3 regions of the Aliikangiella aequoris genome follow, and region 2 is predicted to be linked to each of the others. Evidence: predicted binding sites of a transcription regulator. Region 2 holds the regulator's gene; each other region holds the start of a gene.

Region 1 (4,908 bases), 850 kb from region 2:
TTTTTACCAATCGTCGCCATTACTCGACGACCATAAAGCGCAAGGCCGCCAACAATACCTAATCCGCCAACCAACAATATCCAAACAGGAAGAGCAGACTTTTTAGCGATTTCACCATTATTTTCGACCACGCTTACCACTGCAGCTAATGGCCCAATCGCATTGGCAACATCATTAGAGCCGTGAGCGAAAGCCATACCACATGCAGTGACAACCATTAATACAGCAAAAACCTTTTCCACGTTAGCATAACTTGACTGGTCTGTATCAACCGCTTTTTGACGATTGATAAAAAACTTACCAGCGAGTAAAACCGCTAAACCAAAACCGGCTGCTATTAAAATAGAAGTAATTGAATCAAATTTAATGCCTACGTGCTTCAAGCCCTTAAATAAGGTAACCAGCGCGATCATAAAGCCAGCTAAAAACATATAAAAAGGAACGTATTTTTTCGCATTTTTAAGCGGGTCTTCAGTATCTAAAATTAACTTTTGAACACTGGTAAATAGCATAAAAGCAATCGTACCCGAGAGTAGTGGCGACACCACCCAACTGGCGACGATAGAGCCAACTTTACCCCACATAACCACTTCCATACCAATGCCCACTGCGGCAAAGCCAACAATAGCACCGACAATAGAGTGAGTGGTAGAAACAGGCCAACCAAAATACGTTGCTACAATAAGCCAAATACCAGCCGCGAGTAACGAGGCCATCATACCAAACACCAACAACTCTGGCGTATTAACCATTGCTCCAGAATCGATAATGCCTTTACGGATAGTAGAAGTTACTTCTCCGCCCGCTAAGAAAGCCCCGGCAAACTCAAAGATCATCGCAACAATTATTGCTTGCTTGATCGTTAAGGCTTTAGAACCAACCGAGGTACCCATAGCATTCGCGACATCGTTAGCGCCAATGCCAAATGCCATTAACACACCGAACATGGCAGCTAATGAAATTAAAATCATTTGATATTCTTGAAAAAAGCTACTAATTTCCATTGTTATTCTCTCTTATCAGGAAAACTAACGTGCTAGTAGTAGCTCTAAACGAGCGCCAACTTGCTGTGATGTATCTGCCAAGTCACCCATCCAGTCTAAGACTTTATACATAAAGATAACATTGACTGCGGGAAGCGACTCTTCTAATGCGAAAAGTTTGCGTCTTAGTTTAATTTGCAAAACATCGACATCGTTTTCGATTTCGTCTAAAACGACAATCATTTCTTCAGCGATTTTAACTTCGCGACCTTTAAAACCTGTTTCCAATAACTCGTCTAACTGTTGAATCGCTTTACTCGCTTGTAACGAAGCATCAATTCCACGGCTTAAATAATCACGAAGGTCTTCTCTGATAGCATCCGGAAATACCATTTTTCTTCCAGTTATTAAGCCTGCAATATCTTTAGCTTTATTGGCAATTTTATCTTGCGAAGACAACAAAGCTAGCAAGTCAGTCCTTTCAACCGGCATAAACAAACCTTTTGGAAGGTGTAAGCGTAATTCCTTTTTTAACTCATCAGCTTCATTTTCTAAAGCACGAATGCCTTTTTGTAATGTATCTACTTTATCCCAGTCTTGTTCAAAAACTGCTTCAAAGAATTCAGGTAGCTTACCAACACACTCTTGAACCTTTAGCATGTGCGTTTGCATTGGTTTCATCGGTGAGCTAGCAAATAAGTCTAATATTGGATTCATAAGGATCACTCTATGTCATATTTGAGGTGCGAATTTTAAGGGCTAGCGCCAAGATAGTCCAGTTATGAGAGCGATGTCATAAAACTGTCATATTTCTACATAGCCTTAAACTAGCCAGAACTTGCCCCTACCTATTAGTTTAACTATTTGATAAGTATAGATTAAAAGCAAATTCTTTCGAATTAAATCAAGTGTAATTATGACATCTAAATGACAAGCCATGTAGCCGTCAATATGTTGCAATAGCGCAATAATCTAACGGTTTGACCAAATTGTCGCAAGATCTACCCTCAATCGCTAGTCAAAAAAATTCATTTGCGGACAGTCACCTTACTGTCAATTTCCTACATTCCCAAGCGCCAATCTCTTAACCTTTTTATCAAGTATTGCTTATTCAAGCGTTAAATATTTTCTGCAACAATGCTCTTCTATCCAATGCTCAAGGACGAATCATGGCCATTCCCAGAAAAGACCAAATTGATCCTGAAACGCCCGGTTATTATCATTTAATCAGCCGCTGTGTAAGACGCACTTTTTTGTGTGGGTTTGATAAAGAAACCGGCATAAGCTTTGAGCACCGTCGTCTCTGGATAGAAAATCGTATTCTTGAGCTGGCTAAGGTGTTTGCCATCGAAGTCTACTCTTATGCTGTAATGAGCAACCATTATCACCTAGTGGTTTACTCTAACCCCAAAGCGCCTCAGCAGTGGTCAAATCGAGAAGTCGCTGAGCGCTGGTTACGAGCTTTTCCTGGTAAGTTAGACAAGCCACAATTTCAATTACAGCGCCAATTACGCTTGCAGGCCATTGCCAATGATGATGAGCTGCTTGCCACTTACCGCAAACGATTAGGAGATATTTCATGGTTAATGCGACGCTTAAATGAACCACTAGCTCGGCTGGCTAATTTAGAGGATGGCTGTAAAGGCCACTTTTGGGAGTCGCGCTTTACTTCACAAGCGCTGTTAGATGAGTCGGCTGCGCTTGCTTGTATGGCTTATGTTGACTTAAACCCAATAAGAGCCGGCATTGCCAAGTCGCTACCAGAAAGCGACCATACCAGTATTAAACATCGCGTTGAGTCGATGACCACGGAACAACTTAATCAAGCGGTTGCCGCGATAGCCGGTCAGGTAAAAGAGCGCAAGTTAAACTTTAAGCTTAAGGACTATATAGCACTAGTGGAGTGGACCGGTAAAGCAATTGTCTACCCCGACAAAGCAGCACTGCCTGCGAACATTCAATCAGTACTTACACAGCTCAATATAAACCAGTCACATTGGCTGAGCCAAATACAGCATTATGGTCGAAACTATGGCCGCTTTGTGGGAGGCATTAATGCAATAAAAGCGAAGGTTGAGCAACTCGAGCAACAGTGGATTCAAGGAACTCGGCAATTAGAAAAACTGTTTAGTACTGGATAACTTCAAAAGCGACTTCACTCACAAAGCAACATTTAAATCCCCACACTCGTGGGTATTTTGGCTGCTTCTGGTTTGGGTTTTAGAGATAACTCAGCGGACCTTTCAAAAATTAAACCCTTTTTTAACAAATACATGATGATTCGCATAATACTTAAACAGCTTAGTGTAGCAATTTAAAATGCGAATATTTATATGACTGTCTAATTTTGTATTTTGTAACATGACTGTCTAATTTTGTATTACGGGCATAACATTTACAGTTAACGGCTAAAAGGCAATACGAGGAGCCAAATGGACTTTGCTTCTAAGGCGCTAGTCGTTCAACTTGCCATTGACTGTCGGGTTGCGAGCCAGCATTTTGTGAGTATCTAAAGCGGTCATGTAACCGAGCTCCGCCACCTTGCCAAAATTCAAACTCACTAGGTTTAATTCTGTACCCCCCCCAAAAATCGGGCAGAGGAATTTCACCTTCAGCAAACTTTTGTTTCATACGCTCAAAAGCAGTCATTAAAAATGCTCTTGATGGAATGGATTGGCTTTGGTTAGACGCCCAAGCAGCGACTTGACTAGCCTTGGGTCGAGATAAGAAATACTTTAAAGACTCCGCTGGAGAAATTTTAGTTGCGACACCTTCAATCTTTACTTGCCTCTCTAAAGGCAGCCACGCGAAGTTAGCGCTAACTTTCGGGTTTTCGCTAATATCTTTAGCCTTGCGACTTTGGTAGTTTGTAAAAAAAACTAATCCTTCTGCATCTAGTTTTTTTAACAAAACTACCCGCTGGCTAGGCTGCCCTTGCGCGTTAACCGTCGCTAAAGTCATTGCGGTAGCATCAACTAAATCGACCTCTGCCGCTTGTTCTAGCCATAATTTAAGCTGCTCATTAGGGTCGGCGAGTAACTGCTCTCGACTAAGTCCAGACTGAATATATTCTCGCCTTGCTTGCTCTAAATTCATTCGTATTTCCTAAACCGATTACGACCATCACAATTTACTTAGTGCTAACGAATAAGGGCACCTAAAAAGATGCCCTTGGTTAACTCAATAATTAAAGCTTATTGTTGCGCAGCTGGCCCACCAATAGTGCCCTTTTCTTCTTCAACAACTTTAGCCTTTGGCTCTTTTGCCGCTGGTGTTCCACTATCGCCATTATCGTCCCAGCCTTCCGGTGGTCTTGGCTCTCTATTATTCATAATGTCATCAATTTGCTTCGCATCAATAGTTTCATACTTCATCAATGCATTGGCCATTATTTCTAACTTGTCGGCATTTTCTTTCAACAGCCTTTCAGCTCGCTGATAGTTCTTAGCGATAAGATCTTTAATTTCTTGGTCAATCACTTTAGCCGTGCCGTCAGATACATGTTTAGTTTGAGTCACTGAGCGACCTAGGAACACTTCACCTTCATCTTCTGCGTAAGTTAACGGTCCAAGTTTTTCAGAAAAGCCCCACTGGGTAATCATGTTACGCGCAATTTCAGTAGCACGTTGAATATCATTCGAAGCACCAGTGGTTACTTTATCTGGCCCATTCAACATTTCTTCAGCAATACGCCCGCCGTATAAAGAACTTAATTGGCTTTCCAAGTACTCTTTACTATAACTAAAGCGGTCGCGCTCAGGTAAATACATTGTTACCCCTAAAGCACGTCCTCGAGGAATAATTGACACTTTATATACCGGATCGTGACTTGGCACTAAACGTCCGACGATTGCATGACCAGCTTCATGCCACGCGGTGTTTAACTTTTCGTCTTCATCCATCACCATGGAACGGCGCTCACTAC
Region 2 (4,908 bases):
ACAGGCGCCATATGTTGCTCTTTTATATGCTCAAAGCTTTTATTTAATACCAACTTAACATTGGCATGTTCTTTACTACTTAACGGGACAACGTTTGACTGCATGTTTCTCTCCAAAATCATTTCACACTATGTGAATTAGTTTAAAACGCTTATTGATTTTATAGACACTATTTTAAGTTAGTTATTATCTATTAGTTACCAATAAGCTAATCAATTTTTATACAATATCGATGTCTAGCGAAAGCTTTATCACTTTACTAGTGGTTTATCAGGGCTTTTTAGGTAATATTTAGCCGATATAGTGAGGCTAACGGAGGTCAAACACTCAATATTGCAGTGTGTTCAGCCTAACACTTGTTAAACAAGTTGAAAATAGTAATATCCACAAAATGAAGTTTAATTTAAATACCAGTTAACTTTTTATTTCACTTAGCTACTCATAGCCTCTAACAGCGTCATAACTAACTTTCCGTCAGTATTAATCGGCTTTTAGGAAAACGGGCACTAAAAGTAGAGCCTTCGCCCAACTCACTTTCAACATGTAAATAGCCGCCATGGTTCTCTAAAATGTGCTTCACAATAGAAAGCCCCAAGCCCGTTCCGCCAACTTGGCGTGAGCGAGTCGCATTAACCCGATAAAAGCGTTCAGTCAACCGCGACAAGTGCTCAGGCGCAACCCCTTCACCATGATCTATTACTGCAAGTGTGAGCTCTTGTTCATTACTTAAACCCCACACAACTTTAATGCTCGAGCCTTCTGGTGAGTATTTAACGGCATTACTAATCAAGTTTTGAAACAAGCTATAAAGCTCAACCTCTACGCCTTTAATATACAGTTTTTCATCAACTTCTGTTGCTATTTCGCAACTCCCCAAAGCTGAGGTTTTCTTTAGATCGCTAACTAGCTTCAAAATAAGATTTGGCATATCAACCACTTCACCAGAGTTGGCGTCATACCCCTTCTCTTCAAGTTTAGACAAAGTTAATAAATCATCTAAAATACGGGTCATTCGGGTCGCTTGGCTGCTTGCATTAACAATTTGAGTGCGCGTTGACTTGCTTAGCTCAGGTTCAGACTCTAGTAACTCGAGATAACCAGAAATAACGGTTAATGGCGTTCGTAATTCATGTGAAGCATTGGCGATAAAAGCTTTGCGCATTTTTTGCACAGCTAACCTCTGGCTAATATCTCGCGCAGTAACGAGTTTTCTATTTTCGCCAAAATCAACACAGGTAATGGAAAGTGACTTGCCTCGCTCAATTGGTGATGTCATATCAATTTGAGACACAGTTTGTTGCGATTCGATCAATTGATGTAATAGGGGATCTCGAATTAAGTTATCAATCCTTTGCCCAAGATCAGTGGATTTATGAATTCCCAATAAGTCATAGGCCGCCTGATTGGTCAGCTCAATTTCTCGGTGTTGGTTAATGACTACAGTCGCATCAGGTAGCGCAGCAATAGTCGCTTCAAACCGGCGAGCCATTTGGCTTAAACGCTTTTTACGTTCTTTGTTTTTTCGCTGAGCATGCACAATATTTTGTACAATAAGCTGCCAAATACCGCTCGAATCCAACGCTAAACTATGTTTAGCTCCTATCCGAATCCACCTTTCAAGCGCTCTTATTTGGATTAACATCCAGCAAATATAAATAATACAAGGTAACAGAATAGCCACAACCCACCAGCCAGAAACAATTCCAAATAAGATTGCGGCGGCGGCTAAAACTAAAATGCGGGAAATCTCGACTGTCCAAGCATTGTTCATGCGGTTTGATTCTCGCTTAGTATATTAACGGTTAGATTTATAAAGCTAACTTAAACTCGCTATTCAGCCTTTTTCTGGGAGAACATATAGCCCATGCCACGTACGGTTTTAATTAATCCATCCTTAGCAAAGGGTTTGAGTATTTTTCTCAACCTTAAAACATGTACATCGACAGTGCGCTCTTCAATGTATACCGCTTGTCCCCATACAAAGTCTAGCAACTGAGCGCGCGAGTATACTCGATTCTTGTGTTCGACAAAAAATTTAAGTAACGAAAATTCAGTTTGACCAATGTGAACATCACTTCCATCAATACTCAACTGGTTAGTCGCTAAATTTAACTCTAGGCCTTCTGCGGCTAATACGTCGTCTTCATTAGCCTGCGAAGTTCGACGCAATAACGCTTTTATTCTTGCCAACAGCTCCTTCATCCCTACTGGCTTGGTCAAGTAGTCATCGGCACCACAGTCTAATCCGCGCACTTTATCATTCTCTTCAACGCGTGCGGTTAACATGATTACCGGAAGTTCTTTCAGTACTGAGTCTTTGCGTAAGCGCTTAATGAATTCGACCCCATCTTCACCCGGCATCATCCAATCAACAATAATTAAGTCTGGCCTTTGGCGAGCTAGAACGTCTCTACCGGCAACGGCATTAGAAGCTTCCAATACCTTATAGTTTTCACGCTCCAAAGCAAATCGCAGCATTTCTCTTATCGGTTGTTCGTCTTCTACTAGTAATATCTGTTTCGCCATAACGGGCACCTTATACTGCACTTTTTTATTACAAATGCTTTGTTTCTAATATGACATAAAAAATACGCTACATCTTGTCATCTAAAATATAAAGCAAATCAAACTTTGAATATTCGCTATTTTTACCATGAAAAATGACAGCATTATGACAAGTTTAGCGCTTACCCGCGGAAAATCTGCAGTGACCAGCTTTCCTTAACATCACACACTCTACAATCTACTTAACTTTCAGGCTGAAAAATAAATCCAATCAAATATCATAATAAGATTTTGCGATGCCGTTTTTAACTAATAACCGCTTATTTAACTCATTATTTAACTCGTCCAAAGTCAACCACATTAGACCTTAAACCGAATATTAAACGGCGATTTTATTTGTTTGCGTGTCACAAAAATGTGTTAAATAAGTATAAAAAGGCCGACTAGGTCACATTCCAACACTATCCCGCGTTAAGTAATCTGAATTCAACCGATAAACCCTGTGCGCTTCTTAATTTAGGCTTTATTTGGTGAACACTATGACAAAACTTGCTTCTTTAATTCAAACTAATACTGCTTTAGCTGTTTTTTTTGCGGCGTTATTATTGTTAATAAGTGGTTGCGGTGGCGGCGGAACCACTGACGATTCAAGTGATAACACACCACCACCTGCTGGAAATAATGCGCCCTTTATTACGATTATCCCGCCAACAACTAATACCGCTTTCACAACCGAAAGTAACGTCACTTTTGCGGCTACAGCGAGCGATGCAGAAGACGGAGATTTAAGTCATAACATTCAGTGGGAGTCCAATCTAGACGGCGCCTTAGCCACCGGAGCAGAGTTTTCTACTAGCTTAAGTGAAGGAACTCACACTATTAGCGCTAGCGTAGCTGACTCTGCTGGCCTAACGACAACTTCAAGTGTTTCTGTTGTAATTGAGGCAGCTCAACCCAGTAACCAAGCGCCGCAATTAGCTATTATAAGTCCTGAAAACGATTCAAGCAGCTATGCCAATCATGTCGTTTTGTTAAGCGCTAACGCCTTTGATGAAGAAGACGGAAACTTAAATGATAATATCAATTGGGTTTCTAGTATTGATGGTAATTTAGGTGACGGTGCAGAGCTTAGCGTACAACTTTCGGTTGGCTCACATACATTAACCGCCACAGTGACAGACTCTGGAGAATTGAGCAGTAACGCAAGCGTTAATGTGGTTGTAAATCAAGAACCAAATGAAGCGCCTAGGGTAGAAATTACCCAACCTGGAACTCATAGTGAGTTGACTGAAAACGACAGCATAAACTTTATCGCAACAGCGCAAGACGCCGAAGATGGTAACCTCGCGAGCGAGCTAGTTTGGTCTTCGGACTTAGATGGCGATTTAGGCCAAGGTGGTGATATAACAACTCAGCTAAGCGTTGGCGAGCATATTATTACCGCAACGGTAAGCGACTCAAATGGTCAACAACACTCAGATTCAATTAGCCTAACTATCACTCAAGCAGCCCAAATGGCGACTATTTCTTGGAATGCTCCAACTCACAATACAGACAATAGCCAACTAGAAGACTTAACTGGATTTAAAATATACTACGGTACTTCAACTGAAAACCTTAACTTAAGTGTTACGATAGATGACCCCTCGGCCAGCGCGTGGGTAATCGAAAATTTAGCACCTAACACCACTTATTACTTTTCTGTAACCGCAATTAACAGCGCAGGGTACGAAAGTGACTACTCAAATATGGCAAGTAAAGACACCTAATATTTAATCTCAAAAACTATCAAGCCAGATATTTGCAACTCGATTGAGGAAAAAATATCTGGCTACACACTCACCTCATTAGCGCCAAAGCCTATCTGCAAAAACCACAAAAAATGACTAAAACCGACCTAGTACTGGTTTTTTTAAAATAACTGAGTATTATCTAACTCACTGGCGAGCCGCCTATTACGACTAAAAACGAGAACCTGGTCACGCTTTTTTGATCTAAAGGTTAAGTTTTTACTCAATAACCGATAAAACTATCACTTGATTTAATTCAAGCACAAATTTTGCTGTTGCTTAACTGGATACTCTGTAAATGTCGTTGCGAAAAAATAACTCCTTTCTACAAAATATTGGCTTTTATTGCTTATTATTGCCGTATTTGATCACCATTACTGCTTGCGGTGGCGGTAGCGAAGGCGATCCAGAAACGACCAACCAAGATCCTGTTAACTTAGCGCCAGTGGTGACAATCACTTCACCTAGCAATAACTTTGACGCAAACAGTCAATCCTCAATCGACTTTTCTGCCACAGCGGTTGACAGTGAAGACGGAGATCTCAGCGGAAGCATAGTGTGGACTTCGGATATTAGCGGAGAGCTTGGAAGTGGCGCTAACATTTCTACAAGC
Region 3 (4,908 bases), 210 kb from region 2:
GTCCTTGTGGATAAATTAGCAGGCTGGTTTCAATCTCATCACACTGGTCAAGTCGTTTAAATTCATTAAATAAGCTATGCAACTGCTCAGCAGTACTTTGCTCGTCAATTACTTCAAAATGTATGCTTTGGTTCACAAGTTCGCGCTTAGCAAAGGGGCAAAAGTTGTGCTTAATAATAGTTTCAGTAATCCAATACTTAACACTATTTATCATTGCAGAGTGGTTCATGGTCTATCCTAAGCTAATTTTAAGTTAAGTTGGTGAGGGGCTGCTGGTGTTCTGGTTTTAGGCGCATTCCGGTATAGCCTGGAAGTTTGCGAATTCTTTCTATCCAATGCGCGATTGCAGTAAAGGGGGTTAGGTTAAAACCTCCTTCATCAGCTACGTGAGTATAAGCATATAACGAGATATCAGCGGTGGTAAACTGCTCTCCAATAAGAAAAGGTGTTTTCGCTAATTGTTTTTCAAGAATTTTAAGCGCCTTGTAGCCGCCGGCCTGTTTAGCTTCAAATTCGAGTTGACGACTTGGCGGCATTTTTAAGTAGTGCTTGATAAAGCGGGCGACTGCGATATAAGGTTCGTGGCTATATTGCTCAAAAAATTGCCATTGCTGAAGTTTGGCTAGTTGAAGCTTGTCAGTTGGAAGTAAGTTAGAATCGGCTGCAAGGTAATTAATGATGGCGTTAGATTCGCTTAAAATTTCGCCGCTGGCTAACTCTAAGATGGGAATTTTGCCGCTAGGGTTTTTGCTAATGAAATCGTCAGCCGCTGCTTCACCCTTTAATATATCGATGCACTTCCAGCGAATCGGAATATTGAGTAATTGGCTTGTTAGGTAAACTTTATAACAATTGCCAGAAATTATATCACCATACACCGTTACCATTAGCTCGCTCCTTGGCTTAAACTAAGCTGCTATTTTAGAGGAGCTGAGCGATATCTAACAGTAAAACTTTAGCTCTAATAGTAAATTTTTAGCTGGCTTTGCTAAGCCACTAATTTTTAAAGTTCGCCGGCATAGTTAAGCGCTTTTTCTGTGGGCGACACCTAAAGGGTAGGCTTGAATATTTTTATTTATATGTTTTCTAGAAGGGATCTTAATGAGCTCGATTTGTCCGTCAAAGCCTTCTATTAAAGCCGAGTTGTTTTCTAGCCAGTCACCATCGTTATAATACTCTATTCCTTTGATGGTTCTAATTTCGGGGTGGTGAATATGTCCGCTAATGACGCCTTGGCAACCTTTTTGGTGAGCATACTCGATTGCGGCGTAAGCAAATGAATCAATGGCACTTTTAGCACGTGTTAGGTTTTCCTTAAGGAAACTCGATAGTGACCAATAGGGATAATTTAACTTTTCTCTCGTGAGGTTATAATGTCGGTTAAGCCACAAGAGCGAATCGTAAGCTTTATCGCCTAACCAACCATAGAAGCGATTTAAGCGTATTTTCACGTCAAAGCGGTCGCCATGTAATAATAAAAGCTTTTTACCTTGCTTGTTGGTATAAATATACTCTTTAACTACCAATATATTGCGAAAGGCATAACGATTAAATTTGCGCAATGCGGCATCATGATTGCCTGGAATATAAAATACATGAGTTCCTTGCTTGGCCATTTTTAAGATAGTTTTAATTAGCTGTGTATGGCTAGGCGGCCATCGAATGCCGCTTTTAAATTCCCAAAGATCAACAATGTCACCAAGCAGAAACAGGTTTTGTGGTTGCAGCGTCTTTAATAAGCTAGTGAGCGTTTCAACTTGAGTTTCTTTGTGACCTAAGTGAATGTCTGATATAAATAAAGACTGACATTGGCGCTTAAACTGAATTGGTTTATTAGTCATTATTTGCCCTCTTAGTTTAATAAAGTATGCGATTGAAAAATGACTTTTAGATGACGCTTTAGTAGGAATTTCAATTTATCTGTTAATATAACCAAAAATTACAGCGACAATTTTTGTCATTTTTATAACTCACTCTATTAAGATGAAACTTATGCAAGATAAGCCTGCCAAGACTAAGCCGAACACTGACAGCTCAAGTGAAACGAATGAAGCACCCTTATCAAGTCAGCAAATGCAAAAGCAAGAACAATTGATGAGTCGTCTAAAAGAAGTTTTTGAAGACAAAATACCTTTTCATCAGCTGATTGGGTTTAAATTTGATTTGGTTTCGCCGTTAGCTTGTCAAATTAGTTTTTCGCAAAAGCCCGAATTAATAGGAAATTTTATTCAGGGCATATTACACGGTGGAGTAACCGCGACCGCGCTTGATGTGGTTGGTGGAGCTATGGCCGCAGCCGGAATGTTAAGTAAAAACTTAGCGGCAGATGAACAGGAAATTAAACGCAAGCTAGCTAAAATTGGTACTATCGACTTGCGAGTTGATTTTGTAAGACCGGGGCGAGGCGAGGCCTTCTATGCCAAAGCTAGGTTGTTACGTAGCGGCAACAAAGTTGCAGTAGTTAGGATGGAGCTACATAGTATTGATGGTACTTTGGTTGCTTTAGGTACCGGCACTTATATGGCTGGTTAAGGCGTTTGCAAAACGACTCACTGATAACTTTTTAGTATTTTAGAAAACGCAAGTTTAACGCTAGCGTTTACACCTAAACTTTTTATCTATATAGAACTCTTTACTTCAGCACCAGCTTCATGAGTGTTGTATTGAGGCTTGCGGATTAGTAAATTTTGAGAAGTATATGACACAAAAATCTGAGTTAAGTGGTTGGCTTTTTGGCACTGGTGCATTTGTCTGGTGGGGGATGGCGCCTATCTATTTTAAGGCCGTTGGAGTTGTTCCCGCGAATGAAATTTTGGCGCATCGAATTGCTTGGTGTGTACCGGTTACTTTGCTGTTAATGCTGGCGCTGCGTAAACGGGTTGAATTAAAACAAGTTATCGCGAATAAAAAGCTGCTTGCAGGGTTAGCCTTAACGACAGGATTAATTTCTTGTAATTGGTATATTTTTACTTGGGCGGTTACTCATGAGCAAATATTAGCGACCAGCTTGGGGTATTTCATTAATCCGATAATGTCGATTTTAATGGGGGTGGTATTTTTAAGTGAGCGCCTAACAAAGTTGCAATGGATGGCGGTTTTGTCGGTAACACTTGGGGTAGGCAATCAAATTATTAATTATGGTGAGTTTCCTTGGATTGCGCTAAGTCTAGCTACTAGCTTTGCGCTTTATGGCTTTATTCGAAAGCAGCTGCAAATCGACTCGCTTAATGGACTGCTTGTAGAAACTTGTATTGCGTTGCCGTTTGCTTTGTTATTTATTGGCTGGCTTGGGTGGCAAGGTCAGGCGATATTTCTTAGTCATTCAACTCATATTGACATTCTGTTACTCAGTGGAGGAGTGGTAACTGCGGTGCCATTAATTTGGTTTGCTGCTGCGGCCAAGAAAATTGCTTTAAACAGCATTGGTTTTTTGCAGTTTTTAGCGCCTAGCTTAACTTTTTTTCTAGCGACTTATTTCTATGCCGAACCGCTCGGTACCGAACAACTACTCAGTTTTGTATTTATTTGGATAGGGCTAGGCTTATATTTAGTTAAGCCGATTCAAAACATGCTAAGTAGCCAGTCAAAACGTTTTAAAAGGCAGCCTAAAACTTAAATTTACCGGTTAATCTTATTACCGGTTAACCCCCATTATCGGTAAACCCCATTACCGGTTAACTCTATATATCAACCTGAGTAAGTTGACTTATCGATTAATTTCTTGCAACTGTTGTTTGAGTCGCTCAAATGCTTGGCTACCGGGGTGAATCCAATCAAAGTGCCCTGCCTTTTCTACTATCACTTGGTGGGTGCCGGCTAGTTCCGCTTGGTTTATTGGAACGATACTATCTGCAGTACCGTGCAATAAGTAGGTACTTTTGGGTAGATTCTTTAAAGCAGGATTTGCTTGGTCGTAGTCAGACTGATTTTCATCATAGCTTCCGTGCATAAATTGAGGCGTCGCTTTTTGGCAACTGTTATTACCTTTTGAATAATCTTTTATATTGCTAATTGCTGCTAGGCCAATAGTGGCTTTTAGATCGATATGTTGCAGTGGCCACTGGTTTAAAGTGGCACTGGCAAGCAGCGCTAAGTGGCCGCCAGCAGAGTGTCCCATTAAAATAATATTAGGGTTTAGCTTTATTTCACTTGGCATTTTTTCTAACTGAGCTATTCCGTGCATGATATCTTCGAAGCTTCCAGGCCAGCCGCCACCTGAGTCACCAGTTCGTCGATATTCAAGAGACCATACATTATAACCTTGCTGAGCTAACCCTGTAGCCAGCGGGTAAGTGTGCTTAATGTCAAAAGCATTGAGCCAGCAACCACCATGAATAAGTACAATAGTCGCTAGTTCAGGCCTGGCTTTTGGGGCTAGCCAAAGCATGCCATACTGCAGCGGATCATTTCCGTAGCTGATTTGTTGATTTGGCGGCAGTGATTCTAGTTTTGCAACATTTGCATAAGGCACATTAAAAGAAGCGTTAGGAAAGTTAACCGCTGCAGATTGAGTCGCAAAGGCAATAAAAATACTAATAAAAACCAATTTGATTCGAGTCATATTAAGGTACTTTTTAAGTTAAGTTGCTTTATAGTCGAACAGCGATATTGCGTTACGCTGGCTTTAAATTAAGCTTGTGCCGTGATTGTAGCATGGGACGCACAATTCAAAAGCGCTGCAGCGCACGATTTTGAGTAAAGTCATGAATATGCAGGCTAATCCTTTTCTAATCTTTAATACAAAACAAGCCTAAGGCCTCCTAAAACTTGGCCTTATGCTTGTTTAGGTGCTCGTCAACCTAGTTTTAAAGGCAAAGCTCAAAGCAATCTCATTAAAAGATAAAACTAAAAATTTATCTATATTTATTAGCCTGTTGTGACGAATCGGTTTATTAATAGTCTTGTCAA

What was found. The regulator PhoB, encoded in region 2, activates phosphate uptake and scavenging genes when phosphate is short. The targets are predictions, from matches to a motif close to TGTCATANNNNTGTCANA.
Region 1: a site for PhoB is predicted at 1,775-1,792, ahead of ACUR5C_RS14355 (TIGR00153 family protein). Genes of this name have one in related genera too.
Region 3: a site for PhoB is predicted at 1,880-1,897, ahead of ACUR5C_RS00945 (UDP-2,3-diacylglucosamine diphosphatase). Genes of this name have one in related genera too.

The regions. Positions count from the first base shown of each region.
Region 1 is NZ_CM132298.1:3,300,140-3,305,047, forward strand. It holds gene ACUR5C_RS14350 (inorganic phosphate transporter) at 1-1,004, opposite strand, end outside; gene ACUR5C_RS14355 (TIGR00153 family protein) at 1,029-1,700, opposite strand; gene ACUR5C_RS14360 (transposase) at 2,153-3,124, shown strand; gene pdxH (pyridoxamine 5'-phosphate oxidase) at 3,429-4,079, opposite strand; gene ftsH (ATP-dependent zinc metalloprotease FtsH) at 4,178-4,908, opposite strand, start outside.
Region 2 is NZ_CM132298.1:402,033-406,940, reverse strand. It holds gene ACUR5C_RS01830 (SapC family protein) at 1-104, opposite strand, end outside; gene phoR (phosphate regulon sensor histidine kinase PhoR) at 464-1,771, opposite strand; gene phoB (phosphate regulon transcriptional regulator PhoB) at 1,831-2,526, opposite strand; gene ACUR5C_RS01815 (fibronectin type III domain-containing protein) at 3,045-4,274, shown strand; gene ACUR5C_RS01810 (fibronectin type III domain-containing protein) at 4,594-4,908, shown strand, end outside.
Region 3 is NZ_CM132298.1:192,242-197,149, forward strand. It holds gene ACUR5C_RS00935 (DUF1415 domain-containing protein) at 1-229, opposite strand, end outside; gene ACUR5C_RS00940 (glutathione S-transferase family protein) at 249-887, opposite strand; gene ACUR5C_RS00945 (UDP-2,3-diacylglucosamine diphosphatase) at 1,023-1,841, opposite strand; gene ACUR5C_RS00950 (thioesterase family protein) at 1,993-2,532, shown strand; gene rarD (EamA family transporter RarD) at 2,699-3,616, shown strand; gene ACUR5C_RS00960 (alpha/beta hydrolase family protein) at 3,707-4,561, opposite strand.